4 regions of the Streptomyces sp. RG80 genome follow, and region 3 is predicted to be linked to each of the others. Evidence: riboswitches for the same ligand, from Rfam matches in the RefSeq annotation. Region 3 holds a riboswitch; each other region holds the start of a gene.
The links. A riboswitch is a leader RNA that binds a small molecule or an ion and turns the genes downstream of it on or off. The one in region 3 is predicted to bind cobalamin.

Region 1 (3,547 bases), on a different contig from region 3:
GGCCGCTGATCAGGAAGCCGACGCCGATGCCGGCCACGAGTCCGACGCCGACGATCCACCAGACGCTGACGCCCTCGTCGTCCTTCTCCGCCGCCGCCTCGTCGTCCGCCTCCGGGGCCCGGCTCTCGTTCGCGGTTGGCACCTGCTCCGGCTTCGGGCCGGTGGCGTTCAGGAGGGCCACGAGGTCCTGGCCGCCGAAGTCGCGCGGGTTCAGACCGGCGGCCTGGGCGGCGAGGACGAGCTGCGCGTAGGCGGCCGGACCGCTCTGCTCGGCCCACTTCAGGGCGTTGGCCGCCAGCCAGCGGCCGGACGCGGTGGCCTCGGTGTGGAAGTCGGTGGCCGCGAGGGCGACGACCGCGTCCGCGGTGTTGCCGTAGTCGGGCTGGTCCTCGGATCCGGGCATGGCCGACGTGAGGTGCTTGTCCTTCGCCATGGTCCTGGCGAGGTAGGAGGCGCCGTTGTGCGCGGCCTGCTCGGCGTCGCCGGGCTTCTCGCAGGAGGCCGCGGCCTTGTCGTCGTCGGCGTGGACGTTCGTCTGCTGCTCGCCGAGCGCGCCGAGCACCGCGGCCGCCGTCGCGTCGGCGTTGGCGGCGAGCCCGCCCTTCTTGTCGGGCTGGAAGGCGAAGGCGCCCGCGCCGTCCCCGGTACAGGGGAGCGCGAGCTTCAGCAGGGCGTCGTACGGCGTCCGGCCGTTCTTCTCGACCGCCGTGACCTTCTGACCGGCGGCCGTCAGCGCGCCGATCACCACGGACGTGGAGTTCGCGTCGCTCGGCCCGCCCGGCGTGTAGCCCCAGCCGCCGTCCTTGTTCTGCACGGACTTCAGCCAGGCGATCGCCTTGCCGGACGCGTCCTCGTGGCCGCCGGTCGCCTCGAGGGCCTGGACGGCGGCGGCCGTGTTGTTGGTGTCGACGACGACCTTGGCGTCACAGGGCTTGGTGGTGTCCGCGCGGAAGGCGGGGAAGGCCCCGTTCGCGCACTGCTGGCCGGCCAGCCAGTCCACGGCCTCGTCGGCGGGGACCACGTCCTGCTCCAGCTGCGCGAGCAGCGTCTGCGACTGCCGCCACACCCCGTCGTACGTGGGGTCCCCGCTCCCGTACAACCCCTCCGGGATCACCACCGAAGGCGACGGTGAGGGACTCGCGGCCACGGCCGGCGCGGCCGTGCCGATCACTACGCTGGCGGCCAGGACCGCGGCACTGCGGCGGACGTTCATGATCGGCGGATGCCTCTCCCTGCGGGGGGAGCCGGGCAGCACGGGACGACCCCGGGCGGCTCGGCTCCGTAGACCTCGACGGTGCCGCGCACCGGCCGGTTGCCGATGCGCGTGAGCCGGTCAACGAGTCCGCACGGGGCGATCCGGCTCGCCGGCTCCCGGAGGAGACGGCTCACGGTTGCGGGTCAGCGCCGGAATTGCACCGGCTTCCCCCCGTACGGGTGTGATGACGACCCGGCCACTGTACCGGGCCGTAGCGGAGCGGCTGAGGGCCGCCTGTGAGCGGCGGTAGTTTCGGGCACATGGAGATCACGGGGAGACTCATCGGCTCGGGGCGGGCGTCCGACGTGTACGAGATCGACGAGGCGTGGGTGCTGCGGCGGGCCCGGGACGGGTACGGGGACGCGCTCGCCGAGGCGGCCGTCATGGAGCGGGTGCGCGGGCACGGGTATCCGGTGCCGCGGGTGCGGATCGCGGACTCCACGCGGACCGAGCTGGTGATGGAACGGCTGCACGGGCCGACGATGCTGGCGGCGTTCGGTGCCGGACGGATCGGCGCGCGGGAGGCGGGTGAGGTGGTCGCCGGGCTGCTGCGGCGGCTGCACGCGGTGCCGGGCCGAGTGGTGCACCTGGACCTGCATCCGGACAACGTGATGCTGACCCCCGACGGCCCCTACGTCATCGACTGGGCCAACGCCGAGGAGGGCGACCCGGGTCTCGACTGGGGCATGTCGGCCGTGATCCTCGCCCAGGTCGCCGTCGGCGACGAACCGATCGCCGAACCGGCCAGGGCGATGCTGACCGGGCTGCTCGCGGACGCCTCCCCCATGACGGAGGAGGGCCTGTCGGAGGCACGGCGACGACGGGCGGCGAACCCGACGATGAGCCGGCGCGAGACCGAACTCCTGGGACAGGCCGAGGAGTTGATCCGCTCCCTGCTGTGACCCGAGCGGGCCGTGTGGTGCCTTGACTACGCGCTCGCCCCGGACGCCTGCGGTGTGGGCCCACCGAACGGCAGATGCAGGACCCGCGACGCCAGCAGCCAGGTCCCGTCGGCCGATCTGCGGAAGGCGTCCTCGTAGTGCCCGACCTGGACGGGCGGGCCCGAGGGGATCGGGGTCGGGCCGCCGTCGTGGCCGTCGACGCGGTACGTCGTGAAGTACGAGGTCGCGGTCGCCGTGTCCGAAGTCGCCACGGTGACCAGGATGTTCGTCATCACCCGCCGCGAGAGCCGGTCCTCGGGACGCGAGCCGAAGTACTCCCGCAGCGCCGCCCGCCCCGCGAACCGCCGCCCGTCCACCGGCCACTCCCAGCTGCCGTCCGCGGTGAACAGCTCGGCGACGGAGCCGGGTTCGCCGAGGTCGAGCCGGCGGACGAAGTCGACGATGAGACGCTCGCAGGCGCGCTCGGCGAGGAGTCGCTCGATGGGGTCCATGATCCTGTGTAGCAGCCATGGGACGGCCGGGGCGACCGATTACACGGCTGGACCGCCACACGGCTGGACATCTACACCGCTGGACCGCCGGACCGCTACACCGCCACGTACGTCACCGGCTCGCTCCCCGCCACCGCCTCCGCCCGCCCCAGCTTGACCAGCCGCCGCAGATGGGCCTCGGCCTCCGAGACGGCGATGTTCCTTGACCCGTAAGGGATTTGGTCCCAGGGCCGGTTCCACTCCATGCGCTCGGCGAGCTGCCACGGGGTCAGCGGCGACGCGAGCAGGCCCAGCAGGTCCGTCAGCCGCTCCTCGTGATGTGCGAGCAACTCCCTCACCCGGGCGGCCGCGTCGGTGAAGGTGTGCTGATGGGCCGGGAGGATCTCCGCGGGGGCGAGACGGCCGACGCGTTCGAGGGAGTCGAGGTAGTCGCCGAGCGGGTCGGTGACGGTGGCGTCGTCGGGGTCCTCGTAGAGGCCGATGTGCGGGGTGATCTCGGGGAGCACGTGGTCCCCGGAGAACAGGCGCCCGTGGCCCGGGAGTCGGGCCGGGTGTTCCTCCTCCAGGTGCAGGCAGACATGGCCCGGGGTGTGGCCCGGCGTCCAGATCGCGCGCAGGCGGCGGCCGGGGAGGTCGAGGAGTTCGCCGGGGACGATCTCGCGGTCGGGGAGTGCGGGGGAGAAGCCGGGGAGCCGGCGGGGGCGGGCGCCGCGCAGAGGCGCCACATGTTCCTCGGGGGCGCCGGCCGCCGTGAGCTTGGCCGACATGTACGCCAGCCAGCGGGAGGAGTCGGTGTCGCGGGTCCGGGCGACGATCGCCGAGTCCGCCGCGTGCATCGCGATCCAGGCGCCGGAGGCCTCACGTACCTTGCCCGACAGGCCGTGGTGGTCCGGGTGGTG
Region 2 (3,547 bases), on a different contig from region 3:
CAACACCACGATCCTGCCGCTGTACTCGCTGATGCTGGGCCTGCTCGCGCTGCTCGGGTTCATGGCGATCGCGGCCGGAACCACGGTCACCAACCCCCAGTTGGCGATCCCGCAGCTCTTCGAGGACATGTTCCCGGACTGGTTCGCGGGCGTGGCCTTCGCGGCGATCGGCATCGGCGCGCTGGTGCCGGCGGCCATCATGTCCATCGCGGCCGCGAACCTCTTCACCCGCAACATCTACAAGGACTTCATCAAGCCGGACGCGACGCCCCAGCAGGAGACCAAGATCTCCAAGCTGGTCTCGCTGCTGGTGAAGGTGGGCGCGCTGGTCTTCGTCCTCACCATGGACAAGACGGTCGCCATCAACTTCCAGCTCCTGGGCGGCATCTGGATCCTCCAGACCTTCCCGGCCCTGGTCGGCGGCCTGTTCACCCGCTGGTTCCACCGCTGGGCACTGCTCGGCGGCTGGGCGGTCGGCATGCTCTACGGCACGCTCGCCGCGTACGGTGTGGCCTCCCCGACCCAGAAGCACTTCGGCGGCTCGTCGAAGGAGATCCCGGGCATCGGCGAGATCGGCTACATCGGCCTGACGGCCTTCGTCCTCAACGTCGTCGTCACGGTGGTCCTCACGTTCGTCCTGCGGGCGGCCAAGGCCCCCGAGGGCGTCGACGAGACCAAGCCCGAGGACTACACGGCGGACGCGGGCGACCCGGGCGTCGAGGTGGAGCTGCCGCCGGCGACGGCGGGCACTTCGCACTGAGGGTTGCGGTGACCAACGGGCCGTCGGGAAATCCGGCGGCCCGTCGTCGTGCCGGTCGGGCACACTCGCCCTCATGGACATCGAGATCCGGGCGGCGGACCCGACCGAATACGCCACCATCGGCGAGATCACGGCCCAGGCCTACCTCCTGGACGACCTCCTCGCCTTCGGCGAGAGCGACTGGTACCTCGGCGAGTTGAGGGACGTGGCCAAGCGCGCGGCCGCGGCCGAGGTCCTCGTGGCACTCCTCGGCGGCGAGCCCGTCGGCACCGTCACCTACGTCGGCTCGGCCGGCGGTCTCATGACCAACCTCGCCCGCCCCGGCGAGGCCGAGATCCGCATGCTCGCCGTCGCCCGGGCGGCCCGCGGCAGAGGCGCCGGGGAGGCCCTCGTACGCGCCTGCCTCGACCGCGCCAGGGCCACCGAGGACTGCACCGGCGTGGTGCTGTCGACCCAGCCGGTCATGCACGCCGCCCACCGCATCTACGAGCGCCTCGGCTTCGTCCGCGCCCCCGAGCGCGACTGGCGGCCGATCGAGGGCGACGACTTCACTCTCGTCACCTATGAGTTGACGTTCTGACACGCTCCGAAGTCACCTCGACACTACATCTGGGGGTGCCACCCGAACCCGGCACAAGATGTATGCTCATGCTCGCTGTCGCCGCAGGGGAATCCGGTGCGAATCCGGAACTGTCCCGCAACGGTGTACTCATGCGCGCATAGACGTATTTGTCCGCGCACGTGAGAGTCAGTCCGAGGACCTGTCGACAGTGTGCCCAGGCCGCCGTGGCCCGGGTGCCATGACGTCCGGGCCTCGTGGAGTGGGCCGGTGGACGCGACGCCCCGTGCGCTCGTGCTGCCCCCTGCCCTCCGCAAGGCCCCGTGCCGAGCGAGGGAGAGCCCCACGTGACCATCGCGCCAGCCGACCCGGCTTCAGTGACCCAGCTGGAGACCGACGGTCCCGGAACCGCGCTGCTGCGGACCCTGACCGAGCTGACCGCCGACCTCCCCGACGCCGACCCCGGACGGGTCGCCGCCGCCGCGCTGCGCGGCCGGTCCGCACGGGCCGACGAGTCGGAGCTGCGCGAACTGGCGACCGAGGCGGCCGCCGGTCTGATCTCCGAGGACCCGGCCTACTCCCGGCTGGCCGCCAGGCTGCTGACCATCAGCATCGCCGCCGAGGCCGCCTCCCAGGGCGTCACGACGTTCACCGAGTCGGTCGCGGTCGGCCACCGCGAGGGCCTGGTCGCCGACCGCACGGCGGAGTTCGTACGCGTGCACGCGGCCCGCCTCGACGCGCTGATCGACCCGGCCGGCGACGACCGCTTCGGCTACTTCGGCCTGCGCACCCTGCACAGCCGCTATCTGCTCCGGCACCCGATCACCCGCCAGGTCATCGAGACACCCCAGCACTTCATGCTGCGCGTGGCGTCCGGCCTCGCCGAGGACGACACCAGCCGTTCGGTGGACGAAGTCGCCGCGCTCTACGGGCTCATGAGCCGCCTCGACTACCTCCCGTCCTCCCCCACCCTCTTCAACTCCGGCACCCGGCACCCCCAGATGTCGTCCTGCTACCTCCTCGACTCCCCGCTCGACGAGCTGGACTCCATCTACGACCGCTACCACCAGGTGGCACGGCTGTCGAAGCACGCCGGTGGCATCGGACTGTCGTACAGCAGGATTCGTTCTCGCGGCTCCCTCATCCGCGGCACCAACGGGCACTCCAACGGCATCGTCCCGTTCCTGAAGACCCTCGACGCCTCGGTGGCCGCCGTGAACCAGGGCGGCCGGCGCAAGGGCGCGGCCGCGGTCTACCTGGAGACCTGGCACTCCGACATCGAGGAGTTCCTGGAGCTGCGGGACAACACCGGTGAGGACGCCCGGCGTACGCACAACCTGAACCTCGCGCACTGGATCCCGGACGAGTTCATGCGCCGCGTGAACGCCGACGCCGAGTGGTCCCTCTTCTCCCCCGCCGACGTGCCCGAGCTGGTCGACCTGTGGGGCGAGGAGTTCGACGCGGCGTACCGCAAGGCGGAGGCGAACGGCCTCGCCAGGAAGACCATCCCGGCCCGTGACCTCTACGGCCGCATGATGCGCACCCTCGCGCAGACCGGCAACGGCTGGATGACCTTCAAGGACGCCGCCAACCGCACCGCCAACCAGACGGCCGAGGCGGGCCATGTCGTCCACTCGTCCAACCTGTGCACGGAGATCCTGGAGGTGACCGACGACGGGGAGACGGCGGTCTGCAACCTGGGCTCGGTGAACCTGGGCGCGTTCGTGGTCGGTCAGGAGATCGACTGGGAGCGGCTGGACGAGACCGTCCGCACGGCCGTCACCTTCCTGGACCGGGTCGTCGACATCAACTTCTACCCGACCGAGCAGGCGGGCCGTTCCAACTCCCGCTGGCGCCCGGTGGGCCTGGGCGCGATGGGCCTCCAGGACGTCTTCTTCAAGCTGCGCCTGCCCTTCGACTCGCCCGAGGCCAAGGCCCTCTCCACGCGGATCGCCGAGCGCATCATGCTCGCCGCGTACGAGGCCTCCGCCGACCTCGCCGAGCGCAACGGTCCGCTGCCGGCCTGGGAGAAGACCCGCACCGCGCGGGGCGTCCTGCACCCCGACCACTACGGCGTCGAACTGACCTGGCCGGAGCGCTGGGCGGCACTGCGCGAGCGGATCGCGACGGTCGGCATGCGCAACAGCCTCCTCCTCGCCATCGCCCCCACCGCGACCATCGCCTCGATCGCCGGCGTCTACGAGTGCATCGAGCCGCAGGTCTCGAAC
Region 3 (3,547 bases):
CTCGGGCCGTACGCCCGCCGTGCAGAGCCGGAACGCCTCGGTGGCCCAGGCCAGATACGCGGGGCGGCCGGCGGCCCGCAGCGGCAGGGTCTCGCGCAGTGCGGGCTCGTCGACCTGGATCACCGAGGCGCCGGACGCCTCCAGGTCGGCGACCTCGTCGCGCAGGGCGAGGGCGACCTGGCGGGCGGTCTCCGCGAGCGGCTGGTCGTCACGGACGAAGGACCAGGCGAGCATGGTGACCGGACCGGTGAGCATGCCCTTGACCGGCCGGTCGGTGAGGGACTGGGCGTACGTCGTCCAGCGGACCGTCATCGCCTCGGGGCGCGAGATGTCGCCGGCGAGGATCGGCGGGCGGACGTAACGGGTGCCGTAGGACTGGACCCAGCCGTGCCGGGTGGCGAGGTAGCCGGTGAGCTGCTCGGCGAAGTACTGGACCATGTCGTTGCGTTCGGGCTCGCCGTGCACGAGGACGTCGAGGCCGGTCTTCTCCTGGAAGGAGATCACCTCGCGGATCTCGGCCTCGATACGCGCCTCGTAGGCCGCCGTGTCGATCCGGCCGCCCTTCAAGTCGGCCCGTGCGGTGCGCAGTTCGCCGGTCTGCGGGAAGGATCCGATGGTCGTGGTGGGCAACGGCGGGAGCGACAGATGGGCGCGCTGGGCCGGGGCCCGATCGGCGTAGGGCTGTGGCCGGCGCGTGTCGGCTTCGGTGACGGCTGCCGTCCGGGCGCGCACGGCCGCGTCGTGGGTGATCGGGGAGGCCGCGCGGGACGCCAGGTCGGCGCGGTTCGCGGAGAGTTCGGCGGCGATCGTGGCGGTGCCGTGGGTCAGGCCGCGCGCCAGGGTGACGGTCTCGGACGTCTTCTGGCGGGCGAAGGCGAGCCAGCGGGCGATCTGCGGGGCGATGTCGCGCTCGGCCGTCACGTCGAGCGGGACGTGCAGCAGGGAGCAGGAGGCAGCCACGTCGACCCGGTCGGCGAGCCCGAGCAGGGTGCCCAGCGTGGCCAGTGACGTCCCGAGGTCGTTGATCCAGATGTTGCGTCCGTCGACCACGCCCGCGACCAGCCGCTTGCCCGGCAGCCCGCCCACGGCGGCGAGGTCGTCGAGGTTGGCGGCGGCCGGGCCGGTGAAGTCCAGGGCGAGTCCGTCGACGGGTGCCTTGGCCAGGACGGGCAGGGCCGGCCCGAGCCGGTCGAAGTAGGAGGCCACCAGCAGCTTCGGCCGGTCGGTCGGTGCGCCGAGTTCACGGTAGGCGCGGGCGGCGGCGTTCAGCTCGGCCGGGGTCCGGTCCTGGACGAGGGCGGGCTCGTCCAGCTGCACCCACTCGGCGCCGGCGGCCCGCAGGTCGGCGAGGACGTCGGCGTAGACGGGCAGCAGCCGGTCGAGGAGGGTGAGCGGGTCGAAGTCGGCGGGGACACCGGGCGCGGGCTTGGCCAGCAGCAGGTAAGTGACCGGGCCGACCAGGACGGGCCGGGCGGCCAGACCGAGCGCGAGGGCCTCGCGTACCTCACCGACCTGCTTCGAGGCGTCCGCGGCGAACACCGTGTCGGGGCCCAACTCGGGGACCAGATAGTGGTAGTTGGTGTCGAACCACTTCGTCATCTCCAGCGGCGCCACGTCCTGACCGCCGCGGGCCATGGCGAAGTAGCCGTCCAGCGGGTCCGCTTCGACGGCCGCGCGGTGGCGCGCGGGGACCGCGCCGACCATGACGGTGGTGTCCAGGACGTGGTCGTAGTACGAGAAGTCCCCGGTCGGCACCTCGTGGAGACCGGCCTCGGCCAGCTCCCGCCAGTTCGACCGGCGTAGATCGGCGGCGGTGCGGTGGAGGGCTTCGGCGCTGACGCGGCCCTTCCAGTAGCCCTCGATCGCCTTCTTCAGTTCCCGGTCCGGGCCCTGGCGGGGGTAGCCGTAGACGGTGGCGCGCGCTGCCACGGCCGTGGAGTCGGTGGTCACGGAACTCTCCTTCGCGAGCTGTTCTCGTCGGACGACCCCGGCGAGGGGAGAACGCGAAGGTGAACGGCACTCCCGGGCGAGTGCACTGAAAACCGTGCCTGCCTGGAGTGTTCGCCGACCCGCCCTCGAGGTCACCGGGATCTCCGCGCACGAGTCCGTCGTACGCGGGCAGTGGCAGGTCTTCGGACTCGCGGGCACACCTCGTGACGTACGAGGCACCTACTGGCCGTCGCTTCCCGGACCCGCTTCACCGGATCCAGTGCGTATGACGGCGGTCGTTCCCGCTCACCGCTGCGGGGCAGTCCCGGATTCCCACCGGGTTCCCTCTTGCGACGCGCCTGCCTGGCGGGCAGGGCGAACCAGCTGCGGGGTCAGCCTATACAGGCGAAGGGGGCGAGGGCCAAGGCGATCGACGTGAGGTGCGGGGTGCGCGCGGGCGAACGCGCGGGCGCCGCCGGTGAGTTCACCGGCGGCGCCTGTGGGCCGAGGATCAGGACAGGCGGTGCACGAGCTGGGTGGTCAGCTCGTAGCGGGCGCCGACGACCGCGAGTTCACCGGTGGCCACCTTCGCGGCGAGGTCCGGCTCGGCGGCTATGCGGGAGCGGATCGCGCGGACGTTGGCGTCGATGGTGGCGTCGACGCGGGCGGCGCCGTCCTTGGTGCGGTCGATGTTGGGGCGTATCTGGTCGGCCAGATACTGGATGTGGGCCGGCAGTTGCGCACCGGAGATGTCGGTCTCGACGGCGGCCTTCACGGCACCGCAGGACTGGTGTCCGAGGACCAGCACCAGGGGGATGTCGAGTTCGAGCACCCCGTAGGCGACGCTGCCGAGCACGGCCTCGTCCAGCACCTCGCCGCCGCTGCGGACGGTCATCAGGTCGCCGAGACCCTGGTCGAAGACGAGCTCCGGGGGAACGCGGGAGTCGATGCACCCGAGGACGAGGGCGAAGGGGTGCTGAGCCGTCGTCAGGCTCTGTCGCACGGCCGGTGATTCGTCCGGATGACGCTCGCGGTAGGTGCGCCAGCGCAGGTTGCCCGCCGCCAGTTCGCGCAGGGCCTCGCCCGGGGTGCCGGGACGGGGACGGCTGCCGAGGGGGGTCGCGGAGGCGGGGCCGGCGCCGAGGGTGAGGCCGGCGCCGATCGCCGCGGCGCCGGTGAGCCCGGCGCGCAGGAGTGCGCGGCGCCCGGCTCTGTCGGGGGTGTCTTGAGAGTTCACGGAGACGAACGTATGACCGAGTCCGGTGCGGATCCCTCTCGTTACCGAACCATGGTGAAGCGAGGGGGAAACGTGACGAGTTGCTGGGCGGATCTTGGTCATCTCCAGGGCCGTCCTTGATGGGGACGCGGTCCGCGCTCGCCCGGCTGTGCGGTGCGTTTGAGACAACCTGGCGGGGGAGAAGGTGCAGACCTATTCCCGGGAAGGGGCTTTTCGCAGGCTGTGGGGGAGCTCGCGCGCAAGCCTTGGCGTGCGAATGAGTCACGGCGCGGATCCACCCCGTTCATCCCGTTGATAGTTCAACGGGCACGCTGCGAGAATCCCGGTCCCGACCGCGTCGCGAAATTTTCGAATCACGCGAATTTCTGATTCACAAATCCC
Region 4 (3,547 bases), on a different contig from region 3:
GAAGGAGGCGAAGACGCCACCGCGGTCGATGTCGCCGACGACGAGCACGGGAAGCCCGGCGTTCCGGGCGATCCCCATGTTCACGATGTCGGTCCGCCGGAGGTTGATCTCCGCCGGACTGCCCGCCCCCTCACAGATCACCGCGTCATACGTGCCCCGCAGTTCGGCGAGACACTCCAGCACGGTGCCGAGCAACTGCTGCTGTCGTCCCCCGTGGTAGCCGCGCGCGCTCAGCTCGCCCACCGGCTTCCCGAGCAGCACGACCTGACTGCTCTGCTCGCCACCGGGCTTGAGCAGCACGGGATTCATCAGCGCGGTCGGCTCGACACGGCAGGCCTGCGCCTGCATGGCCTGCGCCCGTCCGATCTCGGCGCCCTCGCGGGTCACGAACGAATTGAGGGACATGTTCTGCGCCTTGAACGGCGCGACCTTGACCCCCTGTCGCACCAGCCACCGGCAGATCCCGGCGGTGACGACACTCTTGCCCGCGTCGGAGGTGGTGCCGGCGACGAGCAGCCCACCGCCGCTCATGAGGCACGCCCCTTGAGGGCGACCCGTGCGGCGACACCGACGCCGAGCGCGAGCAACCCGACCCGGCGCGACAGCCGTACGGCCCGCTCGATGTCCTGGACCTCCACGGAACGCCCCTCCCCATTCAGCACGGGCCGGTGCTCCACCCGCCCCGCGTACGACAACGTCCCGCCCAACCGCACCCCGAGGGCCCCCGCGAACGAGGCCTCCACGGGCCCGGCGTTGGGGCTCGGATGCCGGCCGGCGTCGGCACGCCAGGCTCGTACGGCACCGCGCGGATCCCCACCGGCCACGGTCGCGAGTACGGCGGTGAGCCGCGCCCCCGGCCATCCGGCGACGTCGTCCAGCCGGGCGGAGGCCCAGCCGTAGCGCCGGTATCTGGGGGACTTGTGCCCGACCATGGCGTCCAGCGTGTTGACGGCCCGGAACCCGAGCAGCCCGGGCACGCCCGCGACGGCCCCCCACACCAGGGAGCCCACGACGGCATCGGAGGTGTTCTCGGCGACGGACTCGACCACGGCCCGGGCGATCCCGTCGGCGTCGAGGGCCTGCGGATCCCGCCCGCACAGATGCGGCAGCCGCTCCCGCGCGGCCTCGACGTCCCCGGCCTCCAGGGCCCGCCCGATGACCCGGGCCTCGCGCGCGAGCGAAGTCCCCCCGACGACGGCCCAGGTGGCGACACCGGTCAGGGCGACGGAAGCGGTACGGGACGGGCGTACGGCGTTCTCCGCCACGGCCCCGAGCGCGAGGGCGCCCCCGGCGCACACGACGGTGTGCAGCGCGCCCCACCCGCGGTGGTCCCGCCACAACACCCGTTCCACGGCGGCCGCGGCCCGTCCGAACGCGGCGACCGGATGCCCCCGGCGTGGATCACCGAGCAGCAGGTCACCGAGGAGTCCGGCGGCGGCGCCGTACGCGAAGACGCGATCGGCACGCATCGGCTCAGCCGGCCGTGGGGTCGGGCAGCGACCTGTGGCGGTACCTCAAACGGCAGGCGAGCATGGCGATATGTCCTCACTCAGGGTGTCCACGCCCTGGTTCGACGAGACCGACGACGAGAGTTCCTGGCTCCCGGGGCTACCTACCCCGGTGACAGTGGCGGGACCGCGCCGGACTTCCACCGGCTTCCTCTCCATGCCGTCGTACATGGCCCCGGCAGTCCACCATGGGCCCGGAAGGGCCGTCAACTTGCCGTTGACCTGCGACGGGAGAGTGTGCTGAGGCCCACATGCGGGCGGTCATCGCCGTCACAGACGACGTGGGGTGCGGGACGGAGATCCGTCTCGCACCCCACGAGGTGTCCTGTCGAGCTAGGTCAGGCGACGATCAGATAGATCCCGTACGCCACCGCCGCCGCGCAGGCCGCGAAGCAGGCGTAGGCGCCGGTGACCGCGAGGGCCGCCGAGTCGCCCTGGGCCGTCGCCCGCTCCTGGCGGGAGAGGCCCATGATGCCGAGGGTGAACAGGGCCACGAGGGCCACGGTGACCACGAGGCTGACGCCGAAGACGGAGCCCAGTGCTGCCCAGTCGATTTCCATGCGGGTGCTTCCTTCGTTCCTGGGTGCAGGCGGCTCAGACGGCGGCGGCCGGCGGAGCGGCGGGCTCCGCGGGAGCGATCGGGGCCGGGGCGGGGATCGTGGCGGTGAGGTCCTCGGTCACCGTGCCCGCGGGGGGCGGGGTGACCGCGGCGATCGCCGTGGTGACCACACCGGCCGGCTCCTCGTCGTGGTCGTTGACGTTCGTGTGGTCGATGACCTCGCGGCGCGAGATCTTCCAGATCGCCGCGCTGGAGCCGATGAGGAAGACCGCGACGAGGGCGGTGCCCCAGTCGCCGAGGTCGCACACGGACTCCGCGAGCGCGCCCACCAGGGCCGCGGCCGGGAGCGTCAGGCCCCATGCCACGAACATCCGCGTCGCCGTGGACCAGCGCACCACGCCGCCCTTGCGGCCGAGACCCGCGCCCATCACCGCACCGGAGACCGAGTGCGTGGTGGAGAGGGAGAAGCCGAGGTGCGAGGAGGCCAGGATGACCGTGGCCGCGGAGGTCTGAGCGGCGAAGCCCTGCTGCGGCTGGAGGTCGGTCAGGCCCTTGCCCATCGTGCGGATGATGCGCCAGCCGCCGAGGTAGGTGCCGAGCGCGATGGCGAGACCCGCGGAGAGGATGACCCAGGTGGGCGGGTCGGAGTCGGGGGCGACGGCGCCGCCCGCGACCAGGGCGAGGGTGATGATGCCCATCGTCTTCTGCGCGTCGTTCGTGCCGTGGGCCAGCGAGACCAGACCGGCGGAGGCGATCTGCCCGGCCCGGAAGCCCTTGGCGGATGCCTTGCCGTCGGCCTTCTTGCCCAGGGTGTAGGACAGCCGCGTGGCGAGGAGTGCGGCCAGGCCCGCGACCAGCGGGGCCGCGATCGCCGGGATGAGGACCTTGGTGACAAGCACGTCGCCGTGGACGGCACCCATGCCGGCCGAGGCGATGGTGGCGCCGATCAGACCGCCCATGAGGGCGTGGGACGAGCTGGAGGGGAGTCCGACCAGCCAGGTCAGCAGGTTCCAGAGGATCGCGCCCACCAGGGCCGCGAAGATCACCTCAGGACGTATGCCGCTTTCGTCGACGAGACCCTTGGAGATCGTGTTGGCGACCTCCACGGAGAGAAAGGCGCCCACAAGGTTCAGCACGGCGGACATGGCCACCGCGACCTTGGGCTTGAGTGCACCGGTCGAGATGGTGGTGGCCATCGCGTTGGCGGTGTCGTGGAAACCGTTCGTGAAATCGAACGCAAGTGCGGTTACTACCACAATCGCGAGGATCAGCGAGAAGTTTTCCATTTACCCAGGCAATCGTTCGAGCGTCATTGGCTGGTCGAACGTAAGTAACCAGGGTGAACGGAAGGTGAACTGAGGCGGGCCGCACGGTGTATGGAATCGAGGGTTTCCCCTCCGATCCTCCGGCGCGGCCCGACCGCCGCTCGGTCACGAACCCCGGGCGAACTTCTTCAGCTGCGCCAGGGACCCGTTGAAGA

Region 1: linked by a shared signal. The riboswitch ahead of ABKA17_RS26495 (SCO2321 family membrane protein) and the one ahead of metE (5-methyltetrahydropteroyltriglutamate--homocysteine S-methyltransferase) in region 3 are both predicted to bind cobalamin.
Region 2: linked by a shared signal. The riboswitch ahead of ABKA17_RS03325 (ribonucleoside-diphosphate reductase subunit alpha) and the one ahead of metE (5-methyltetrahydropteroyltriglutamate--homocysteine S-methyltransferase) in region 3 are both predicted to bind cobalamin.
Region 4: linked by a shared signal. The riboswitch ahead of ABKA17_RS32675 (cobalamin biosynthesis protein) and the one ahead of metE (5-methyltetrahydropteroyltriglutamate--homocysteine S-methyltransferase) in region 3 are both predicted to bind cobalamin.

The regions. Positions count from the first base shown of each region.
Region 1 is NZ_JBEAAJ010000007.1:599,841-603,387, forward strand. It holds gene ABKA17_RS26495 (SCO2321 family membrane protein) at 1-1,213, opposite strand, end outside; cobalamin riboswitch at 1,329-1,460, opposite strand; gene ABKA17_RS26500 (phosphotransferase) at 1,516-2,157, shown strand; gene ABKA17_RS26505 (nuclear transport factor 2 family protein) at 2,184-2,648, opposite strand; gene ABKA17_RS26510 (Strvi_7410 family MBL fold metallo-hydrolase) at 2,744-3,547, opposite strand, start outside.
Region 2 is NZ_JBEAAJ010000001.1:720,089-723,635, reverse strand. It holds gene mctP (monocarboxylate uptake permease MctP) at 1-760, shown strand, start outside; gene ABKA17_RS03330 (GNAT family N-acetyltransferase) at 834-1,340, shown strand; cobalamin riboswitch at 1,403-1,543, shown strand; gene ABKA17_RS03325 (ribonucleoside-diphosphate reductase subunit alpha) at 1,667-3,547, shown strand, end outside.
Region 3 is NZ_JBEAAJ010000006.1:168,330-171,876, forward strand. It holds gene metE (5-methyltetrahydropteroyltriglutamate--homocysteine S-methyltransferase) at 1-1,950, opposite strand, end outside; cobalamin riboswitch at 2,107-2,330, opposite strand; gene ABKA17_RS21590 (carbonic anhydrase) at 2,441-3,166, opposite strand.
Region 4 is NZ_JBEAAJ010000010.1:74,839-78,385, reverse strand. It holds gene ABKA17_RS32680 (cobyric acid synthase) at 1-531, opposite strand, end outside; gene ABKA17_RS32675 (cobalamin biosynthesis protein) at 528-1,469, opposite strand; cobalamin riboswitch at 1,571-1,711, opposite strand; gene ABKA17_RS32670 (hypothetical protein) at 1,847-2,068, opposite strand; gene ABKA17_RS32665 (inorganic phosphate transporter) at 2,103-3,353, opposite strand; gene ABKA17_RS32660 (lysozyme) at 3,498-3,547, opposite strand, start outside.